Regions from separate parts of the Pantoea agglomerans genome, predicted to be linked through region 2. Evidence: predicted binding sites of a transcription regulator. Region 2 holds the regulator's gene; each other region holds the start of a gene.

Region 1 (3,277 bases), 1.5 Mb from region 2:
TCGCCAGAGGGGACCAGAATGGACGTTCGTCAAAGTATTCATAGCGAGCATGCCCGCCAGCTCGACACCGCCGCGCTGCGCCGCGAATTTTTAATTGAGAAAATTTTTGAAGCCGACCGCTATACGCTCACCTACAGCCATATCGACCGCATTATTATCGGCGGCGTGATGCCGGTCGCCGACGGCGTTACCTTCGGCAACGAGATGGGCAAGCAGCTCGGCGTCAGCTATTTTCTGGAGCGCCGCGAGCTGGGCGTCATCAATATCGGCGGGCCGGGCACCATCGAGGTAGACGGCAAACTCTGGGAGATTGGCCCGGAAGAGGCGCTTTACGTCGGCAAAGGCGCCCAGACGCTGCGCTTTTGCAGCAGCGACGCCTCCCGACCGGCCAAATTTTATTTCAACAGCGCGCCCGCCCACAGCCGCTTTCCCGATAAAAAAGTCGGCAAAGAGGAGGCGGTTCGCACCACGCTGGGCGATGCGGCCACCTCAAACCGCCGCACCATCAATAAATATCTGGTGCCGGACGTGCTGCCGACCTGCCAGCTCACCATGGGGCTGACCCGCCTGGACGAAGGCAACCTGTGGAACACCATGCCGTGCCACACTCACGAACGCCGGATGGAGGTCTATTTCTACTTCGATATGAACCCGGACAGCGCGGTGTTTCATATGATGGGCCAGCCGCAGGAGACGCGTCATCTGCTGGTGCATAACGAACAGGCGGTTATCTCTCCCAGCTGGTCGATTCACGCCGGCGTCGGCACCGAACGCTACACCTTTATCTGGGGCATGGTCGGCGAGAACCAGGTATTCGACGACATGGATCATGTCAACATCCGCGATCTGCGCTGATAAAGGAGGCGCTCATATGATACTCAACGCATTTAATCTGGAAGGTAAAATCGCGCTGGTTACCGGCTGCAACACCGGGCTCGGCCAGGGCATGGCGCTGGGGCTGGCGCAGGCCGGCTGCGACATCATTGGCGTCAACCGCGAAGACCCGATGGACACCCAGCAGCGCGTTGAAGCGCTTGGCCGCCGCTTCTGGTCGCTGCAGGCGGATCTTATCCGCAGCGAGCAGGTGGCAGGCGTGGTGGAAAAAGCGGTCGCCGCCGCGGGTAGAATCGACATTCTGGTCAATAACGCCGGCATTATCCGGCGCGAAGATGCGCTGAACTTTAGCGAGCAGGACTGGGACGACGTTATGAACATCAACAGCAAAAGCGTCTTTTTTCTGTCGCAGCAGGTGGCGCGCCAGTTTATCGCGCAGGGCCAGGGCGGCAAGATTATTAATATCGCCTCAATGCTCTCGTTCCAGGGCGGCATTCGCGTTCCCTCCTACACGGCATCGAAAAGCGCGGTGATGGGGCTGACGCGGCTGCTGGCGAACGAGTGGGCGAAACACGGCATCAACGTTAACGCTATTGCGCCGGGCTATATGGCGACCAACAATACCGAGCAGCTGCGCAGCGACGAAGGCCGCAGCGCCGAGATCCTCGGGCGTATCCCTGCCGCGCGCTGGGGCGTGCCGGACGATATGATGGGCCCGGTGGTTTTCCTCGCCTCTTCAGCTTCTGACTATGTTAACGGCTATACGCTGGCGGTCGACGGCGGCTGGCTGGCGCGCTAGTTCCGGCTGGCGCAGAAGAGGTTAACCAGGAGCGATCTCCCCCTGTCGGGGAGAAAACCGACGAAACGGCGGCGCGAAGCCGCCGTCTCGCTAAAAAATTCACGCTTCGTTACAGCGTCACAACTTCTCATTCACTGGATAAATCCCTATACTGGATGCATCGACAGTTTGCAGCCAGGTTTTATCATGACGGGCGAAGGCCACGTAATTTTTGCTATTGCCACCGCTATTTTTGCCAAGCGCGCGGAGCTGACGCCCGTGCTGGCGCAGGCCGACTGGTGGCACCTTATTTCCGCCTCGCTGCTCACCTGTCTGCTGCCCGATATCGATCACCCAAAATCATTGCTCGGCCAGCGGCTGAAATGGCTCTCCTACCCGATCGCCCGCGCCTTTGGCCACCGCGGCTTCACCCATAGCCTGCTGGCGGTGGCCGCCAGCCTCTGGCTGTTTCAGATAAACGTACCTGACGACTGGCTGCTGCCCGCCGACGTGCTGCAGGGCATGACGCTGGGCTATCTCAGCCATATCGTCGCGGATATGCTGACCCCCGCCGGCGTGCCGCTGCTGTGGCCGTGCCGCTGGCGCTTTCGTCTGCCGATCCTCAGAAGCCAGAAAGGCAATCAGCTGGAGCGCACCCTTTGCCTGGTGCTGGTAGGCTACGCGCTCTGGTTCCCCCCCGGATCGCCCTCTTTTGGTGCGAACGGCTGGCCAACTCAGCTGTTTGATACGCTACAAAATGGCGTCTCTCGCCTGATTTCTACGCAAAAAGCGCATTAAAGCAGCAGAAAACGCTGTCTGGTTATAAGGCATTCCATTTGGATATAAGTCGACGCTCAGGTCAGCTGGTAACATACCGCCACTTAATTCGTGCGTCACATTATCTGGCGCGCCGGCGTCATGCTGACGCCGGATGTGTCTTTCGGGAGCCAACATGGATCTACCTCTGATTCTTAATCTTGCAGCCTTCGTCGCGCTGCTGCTGCTGCTGTCGCGCCTCGGCCGTGATAGCTGGAGCCTGTCGAAAAAGGTACTGGTCGGTCTGGTGATCGGCGTGCTGTTCGGCCTGGCGCTGCAGACCATTTACGGCGCGCAGAGCGAGGTGCTGAAAACCTCAATCAGCTGGTTCAATATCGTGGGCAACGGCTACGTGCAGCTGCTGCAAATGATTGTGATGCCGCTGGTGTTCGCCTCGATCCTCAGCGCCGTCGCGCGCCTGCACAACGCCTCTTCGCTGGGCAAAATCAGCCTGCTGACCATCGGCGTGCTGCTGTTTACCACCGCGATCTCCGCGCTGGTCGGCGTGCTGGTCACCGGCCTGTTCCACCTCAGCGCCGAGGGTCTGGTTCAGGGCGCGCAGGAGAGCGCGCGTCTTGCCGCGATTCAGAGCAACTACGCGGGCAAAGTAGCGGACCTCACCGTGCCGCAGCTGCTGCTCTCTTTTGTGCCGAAAAATCCGTTCGCCGATCTGACCGGCGCCAGCCCGACCTCAATCATCAGCGTCGTTATCTTCGCCGCCTTCCTCGGCGTAGCGGCACTGCAGCTGCTGAAAGATGACCAGGCCAAAGGCCAGCGCGTGCTGGTGGCGATCGATACCCTGCAGTCCTGGGTGATGAAGCTGGTTCGTCTGATCATGAAGCTGACGCC
Region 2 (3,277 bases):
GACAATACAAAGCGCTGCTGTGTCGCGCTGTTGTAAGTTAATTATAGTAGACGAATCGGCAACTGCCGCAGAAATACAGAATAATCTGTTTAGCGCAGCGCGTTAAGGCTGCCGCTGCGCGCGATAATCAGTTTGCAAACCAGCGGCTTAGGCGCCATTCGCGCCGCCAGATCCACCAAAGCGAAACGCCGCGCAGCGCAAGAAAAACCGTTACCGCCAGCCACAAACCGTGGTTGCCCAGCCAGGGCAAGGTCAGCAGCGTCAGGAAGTAACCGAGCGCGGCCACCGCCATGCTGTTGCGCATTTCGCGCCCGCGCGTCGCGCCGATAAACAGCCCGTCCAGCAGATAGCACCACACGCCAGCCAGCGGCAGAATGATCTGCCAGATAAGATAGCGATCGACCAGCTGCTGCAGCGACGCCAGCGAAGTCAGCATCGACACAATAGCGTCACCGCTCGCCGCATAGATTAGCGCGAAGGCGAGCGCAACCATGCCCGCCTGACGACAGGCGGCGTGCCATACCGACAGCAGCCTGTCGCCGTCGCGCGCGCCATAGGCCTCGCCGGAAACGGCTTCCACCGCATAGGCGAACCCGTCGAGCGCATAGGCGGTAAAGGTGATAAACATCAGCAGGACGGCATTGGCGGCGACGATCTCTGGCCCCAGGCGCGCGCCGATAAGCGTCAGCGAGGCAAAGCAGAGCTGCAGCAGCAGGGAGCGCAGCATAATGTCGCGGTTAAGGCGCAGCAGGCGGCGGATATCGCCGCGCCAGCTCCTCTTCAGCATCGTCATTGATATGCCGCGTAGCTTCAGAACCCGCCATACCATCGCCAGCCCTACCGCCAGCGTGACATATTCCGCCAGCGCCGTCGCGGTCGCCGCGCCGGCCACGCCCCACTTCAGACCGAGCACTAGCCAGAGATCGAGCAGAATATTTACCGTGTTGCCCACCACCAGCAGCACAACCGGCGCACGGGCATACTGCACGCCCAGCAGCCAGCCGAGGATAACCATATTTGCCAGCGTTGCCGGCGCGCTGAGCCAGCGAATATGGATAAAGATGGCGGCCTGCTCCAGCACCTGGGGATTGCCCCCCGCCAGCCGACCCGCCAGCGCGCTAAGCGGATCGCGCAGCAGAATAAACAGCAGGCCCGCAAGCAGCGCCATCAGCAGCGGCTGCGTCAGGGCGCGCGCCAGCGCCTGCGCATCGCGCGCGCCAAAGGCCTGCGCGGTAAAGCCGGTGGTGCTCATGCGTAAAAAGAGTAACAGCATAAAGACGAAGCTGGTCGCGGTCGCGCCAATCGCTACGCCGCCAAGGTAAACCGGACTGTCGAGATGGCCGATAACGGCGGTGTCCACCAGGCCGAGCAGCGGCACGGTGATATTAGAGAGGATCATCGGCAGCGCCAGCCGCCAGAGTTGTCGATCGTCAGCAGAGAAGAGACGCATCAGCCGGTCCATGCCTGAAAACGTAAAAAGGAGCGAGGCGGCCTCAATGCGGCGCTAGCCGCAGGAGGAGGCGCGTGAAAAGATTATCGTACAGACGCCTGGCGAAGCGATACAGGCGTCTGAAGGCGAGCGGTCAGAGCCACTCGCCGTTGCGCACCACGCCCACTGCCAGACCTTCAACGGTCAGCGACTGCGTGCGGGTATCGACGATAATCGGTTCGAAGTCGTTGTTTTCCGGCAGCAGATGAACCACGGTGCCCTGCTTTTTCCAGCGTTTTACCGTGACTTCGTCATCGATACGCGCCACAACAACCTGACCGTTACGCACATCCTGCGTTTTATGCACCGCAAGCAGATCGCCATCCATAATGCCGATATCTTTCATCGACATACCGGCAACGCGCAGCAGGAAATCAGCAGAGGGCTTAAACAGGTCGGGATCGACTTTATAGTGCGTCTCAATATGTTCCTGAGCCAGCAGCGGCTCGCCAGCGGCGACGCGGCCGATTAACGGCAGCCCGTTGGACTCTTCCTCTTCCATCAGCAGGCGAATGCCGCGTGATGCGCCAGAAACGATCTCAATAACGCCTTTACGCGCCAGCGCTTTAAGGTGTTCTTCGGCGGCGTTGGGGGAACGGAACCCCAGCTGCGAGGCGATCTCCGCACGCGTTGGCGGCATGCCCGTCTGGTTGATATGGTCGCGAATCAGGTCATAAACCTGTTGCTGCCTGGTGGTTAATGCTTTCATCCCGCCCCCTGGTTGTTTATACAGTCGCTGTGAGTATATACAGGTATTGGTGAAATGAAAACCAAAACCCAGGGAAATAACAGCCGTTTGGGCCATTGTGGAAAGCCTACCGCAAATGCGTCCAGAGCAGCGCGATCCAGATGAACAGCGCCAGTATAATAGCGAGCAAAACGGCGGCGGAGCCCATATCTTTCGCTCGTCCCGACAGCGGGTGACGCTCCTGGCCGATACGGTCGACCACCGCTTCGATTGCGCTGTTGAGGATCTCGACAATAATCACCAGCACCACCGATCCAATCATCAGGATGCGCGCGACGGTGTCGACATCCAGCCAGCAGGCGATAGCGATAGCGACGATGGCGGCCGTGGCCTCCTGACGAAACGCGGCTTCATGCTGCCAGGCGGCGCGCAGCCCCTGCCACGAGTAGCCTGCCGCTTTTACAATCCTGAGCAAACCGGTGGTATTACTTGCCATTGCGAGGGAACCCTTTAGGTTGTTTGACGTCAATGTCTGGGCCAGGTGCGTTTGGCACCACCACAGATCTTCGCAGCACTTTCTGATATGCTTGCGGCGCTTTGCTAACAAGAGGCTTCATGTTGTCTATGTCAGGTTGGCGTAAACTTTATTATAAATTGTTGAATTTACCACTCTCTGTTCTGGTAAAAACGAAGGCTATTCCGGGCGATCCCGTTTCCGAACATGGACTCGATCCAACGCGGCCGATTATGTACGTGCTGCCATACGATTCCAAGGCGGATTTGCTGACGCTGCGCCAGCAGTGTCTGAAGCATAATCTGCCCGATCCGCTGTCACCACTGGAGATTGACGGCTCGATACTGCCGCGCCACGTGTTTATTCACGACGGCCCGCGCGTATTCCCCGCTTTTGGGCCGAATACCGAATCGGTGAAGATTTTTCACGAGTATCTCGATCTGCACCGTAACAACCCTCAGCTCGATATCCAGATGCTGCCGGTTTCGGTGATGTTTGGCCGCGCGCCCGGCCGCGAGGTTCAGGGCGACGATGCGCCGCACCTGCGCGAGCTTAACGGGGTTGAGAAGTTTTTCGCTATCGTCTG
Region 3 (3,277 bases), 1.2 Mb from region 2:
GTTTTCGTCAGCTGCCTGCGGTGGCGGCGCGCACCCTGAACGCCAACTGCCGCTATCTGGACGCCATTATGGAGCAGTATCATCAGGGTAAGGATAATCGTCTCGCCTATCGCATCGCGCGACGCGACGCCCATAACGCCGATGCGGAGCTGGCCTCCGTGGTCTCCAATATGAGCGGGGAGTCGCGGACGCAGCAGAAACATAAAGAGTCCGCTTTCCAGCTGCTCTGCCTTAACCACTCTTTTCTGAGCTATATCTCTGCCCTCGGCGCGCACCGCGATAAGCTGACTGACGGCGCGCTGCTGACGCTGCTCGACGATACGGTCTGCTATGTCGAAGATGTGCTGCAAACCGAGGTGGTGAGCGACGCTGAAGCGGAAACGATGCAGAGCGCGCTAACGCAGCGCATCAGCGATATGGCCGCTAATCAGGAGACGCGCGCGCCGCTGGTGTTGCAGCAGTTGGGCTTACTGGTAGCCCTGCTGCCGGAAATCGCCCGTCTGAGCCGGACGCTGGCGCAGCCTCAGGAGAGGCCACCTTTTAAAGCCTCCTGATACCATGCATTCAGCTCCGCCCTGACCGTTAGCGGCAGGGCGGCTTCATGTCGTCCCTTTATCGCCCCCTCCAGCGCCAGCAGCGTTTTAAAGCCGATATGCTGGTTTATCGCTCTGAGCCTGAGCCAGCAGCGTTTCGATCCCAGCTCCATCAAATGCTGCACGCTTCTCACCCCCGCCTCGTGCAGCAGAAGCTCCATGCGCAGGCTGAGATTGGGCAGATCCTTCAGCCGCAGCGGCCTCTGTCTGGCCTGCGACGCCTGGCGTGCGGTGCGCAACGAAGCGGCGGAAAGAGACAGCAGCTGCTCGGGGTCACTCCATAGCACGTCGTCGACGCGATAGTAGTCGAGGCAGACCGCGGTACCGCGCTTGCGAAACAGCAGCGGCTGCATAGGCTGGCGCGTCGCATATTGCCGCAGCGCTTCGCTGGCGCGCAGATAGAGTGCGTCATCGCTAATCAGCGCGAAAACCACTTTTTCGACGGCCAGCGCATAGCCGCCGAACTGGGTGCGCGCCTCGATATGGCCTAGCGCGGCCAGGCGATTACGAGACTGTTCTACAATGGGGTGCTTTTTTTTCATAACACGCTCTCCTTGTGCAGAAAATTACTAAAAATCCATGGGTATCAGTTCGTTAGAGATATAGAAAAAATCAGTTAAGGGTTCAATTAATTCTTTTCCTTAAGCCTGACCTTCTGCCTTTTTTGCGAGCCGTTTTCCAAATTTGAGGTTGATCTTTATCCAGGAAGTCATTACTGTATATCCATACAGTCCAATGCTGAGTGGTTAACTTATGCGCACCCAACACTTTAATAATGCAGGCTTTGCTCACCGTCACGTTTCCGCTTCTAAGCCGTCGCAGCACAGCGGCTGGATTACGGAATTGCGCTACAGCGAACAGCCCGGCATGATGCAAATGTTGCTGCTGCCGTTACTGCAACAGCTCAGCAAGGAGTCTCGCTGGCAGCTCTGGCTGACGCCCGCGCACAAGCTGAATCGCGCCTGGCTGCAACAGTCGGGTCTGCCGCTGGAAAAAAGCATGCACGTTGCGGATTCTGAGCGTTGCACCTCTGTTGAGGCGATGATTAAAGCGTTGCGTACCGGGAATTACAGCGTCGTGCTGGCGTGGATACCGTACGATCTGGACGAGGAAGAACGGCGCGAATTAGAACTGGCGGCGGCGGAAGGTAAAGCGCTGGGGTTGATAATGCGTCCCAATGGGACGGCAGAACCCTCGCTGCGACCAACTAAAGGGCGAAAAATTCAGTCCGATTTGTTTCATTAAGTAAAAATAAGATTTATCTCGGGTCAATTGCCTTTTTTGTTTCAGCTAAACCACTGATTCTTTTCCCTCCAGCTTTGACAATGGTTTAGCTGCATTTTGCCTTTAAGCGCGACGGTATTAAGACCGCGCCAAATGTTAGAATATGTGTATAAAGCCCTGTTTTTTTGCAGCATCCCCTCACATCATACTTGTAACTTTCCAATCTCGTTGTAGACTTTACCTCGCCAGGGTGCTCAATAATCTCCGTTTTTTAATCGGTAGAGTCATAAGCGAGCGTATTAACCCGGCGAAGGATTACAACCAAGAGCATCCCTTTTTGCTCATTGCCTATTTGGATGATAACGAGGCGCAAAATGAAAAAGACAGCTATCGCAATTGCAGTGGCACTGGCTGGCTTCGCTACCGTAGCGCAGGCCGCTCCGAAAGATGACACCTGGTACACCGGTGCTAAACTGGGCTGGTCTCAGTATCACGATACTGGTTACTACGGTAACGGTTATGGCAACAACAATGGCCCGACTCACGAATCTCAGCTTGGCGCTGGCGCATTCGTAGGTTACCAGGCTAACCCGTACCTGGGCTTCGAGCTGGGCTACGACTGGCTTGGCCGTATGCCGAACAAAGGCACCGTAAACAACGGCGCATTCAAAGCACAGGGCGTTCAGCTGGCTGCTAAACTGAGCTATCCGATCACTGACGATCTGGATGTCTACACCCGCCTGGGTGGTATGGTATGGCGTGCTGACGCAACTCAGAACAACGTTGTCAACGGCCGCATCAGCGACCACGACACCGGCGTTTCTCCGCTGGCAGCAGTGGGTGTTGAATACGCTCTGACTCAGAACTGGGCAACTCGTCTGGACTACCAGTGGGTTAACAACATCGGTGACGCACAGACCGTTGGCGCACGTCCTGACAACGGCATGCTGAGCGTAGGCGTTTCATACCGCTTCGGTCAGGATGAAGTTGCACCGGTTGTTGCTCCGGCTCCGGCTCCGGCTCCAGTTGTTGAAACCAAGCGTTTCACCCTGAAGTCTGACGTCCTGTTCACCTTCAACAAGTCTACCCTGAAGCCGGAAGGCCAGCAGGCTCTGGATCAGCTGTACAGCCAGCTGAGCTCAATGGATCCGAAAGACGGTTCAGTCGTCGTTCTGGGCTTCACTGACCGCATCGGCTCTGACCAGTACAACCAGAAACTGTCTGAGAAACGCGCTCAGTCTGTGGTTGACTACCTGGTTTCTAAAGGTATCCCGTCTAACAAGATCTCTGCACGTGGCATGGGCGAATCTAACCCAGTTACCGGCAACACCTGTGACAGCGTAAAAGGCCGTCAGGCTCTGATCGACTGCCTGGGTCCGGACCGTCGCGTAGAAATCGACGTGAAAGGTATCAAAGACGTTGTAACTCAGCCGCAGGCTTAAGTTACCTCGTAAGAAAAA

The links. The regulator LexA, encoded in region 2, represses DNA repair genes until DNA is damaged. The targets are predictions, from matches to a motif close to TNCTGTATGTACATACAGNA.
Region 1: the regulator LexA is predicted to act here: its motif matches at 1,783-1,802, upstream of LB453_RS13390 (metal-dependent hydrolase).
Region 3: the regulator LexA is predicted to act here: its motif matches at 1,307-1,326, upstream of sulA (SOS-induced cell division inhibitor SulA).

The regions. Positions count from the first base shown of each region.
Region 1 covers NZ_CP083809.1:2,233,156-2,236,432, forward strand. Annotated here, with positions in the region: gene kduI (5-dehydro-4-deoxy-D-glucuronate isomerase) at 19-855, shown strand; gene kduD (2-dehydro-3-deoxy-D-gluconate 5-dehydrogenase KduD) at 872-1,633, shown strand; gene LB453_RS13390 (metal-dependent hydrolase) at 1,820-2,410, shown strand; gene LB453_RS13395 (L-cystine transporter) at 2,565-3,277, shown strand, end outside.
Region 2 covers NZ_CP083809.1:3,737,896-3,741,172, forward strand. Annotated here, with positions in the region: gene dinF (MATE family efflux transporter DinF) at 128-1,450, opposite strand; gene lexA (transcriptional repressor LexA) at 1,584-2,198, opposite strand; gene LB453_RS20580 (diacylglycerol kinase) at 2,305-2,673, opposite strand; gene plsB (glycerol-3-phosphate 1-O-acyltransferase PlsB) at 2,802-3,277, shown strand, end outside.
Region 3 covers NZ_CP083809.1:2,586,914-2,590,190, forward strand. Annotated here, with positions in the region: gene yccS (YccS family putative transporter) at 1-554, shown strand, start outside; gene LB453_RS15215 (TfoX/Sxy family DNA transformation protein) at 524-1,135, opposite strand; gene sulA (SOS-induced cell division inhibitor SulA) at 1,347-1,838, shown strand; gene ompA (porin OmpA) at 2,192-3,259, shown strand.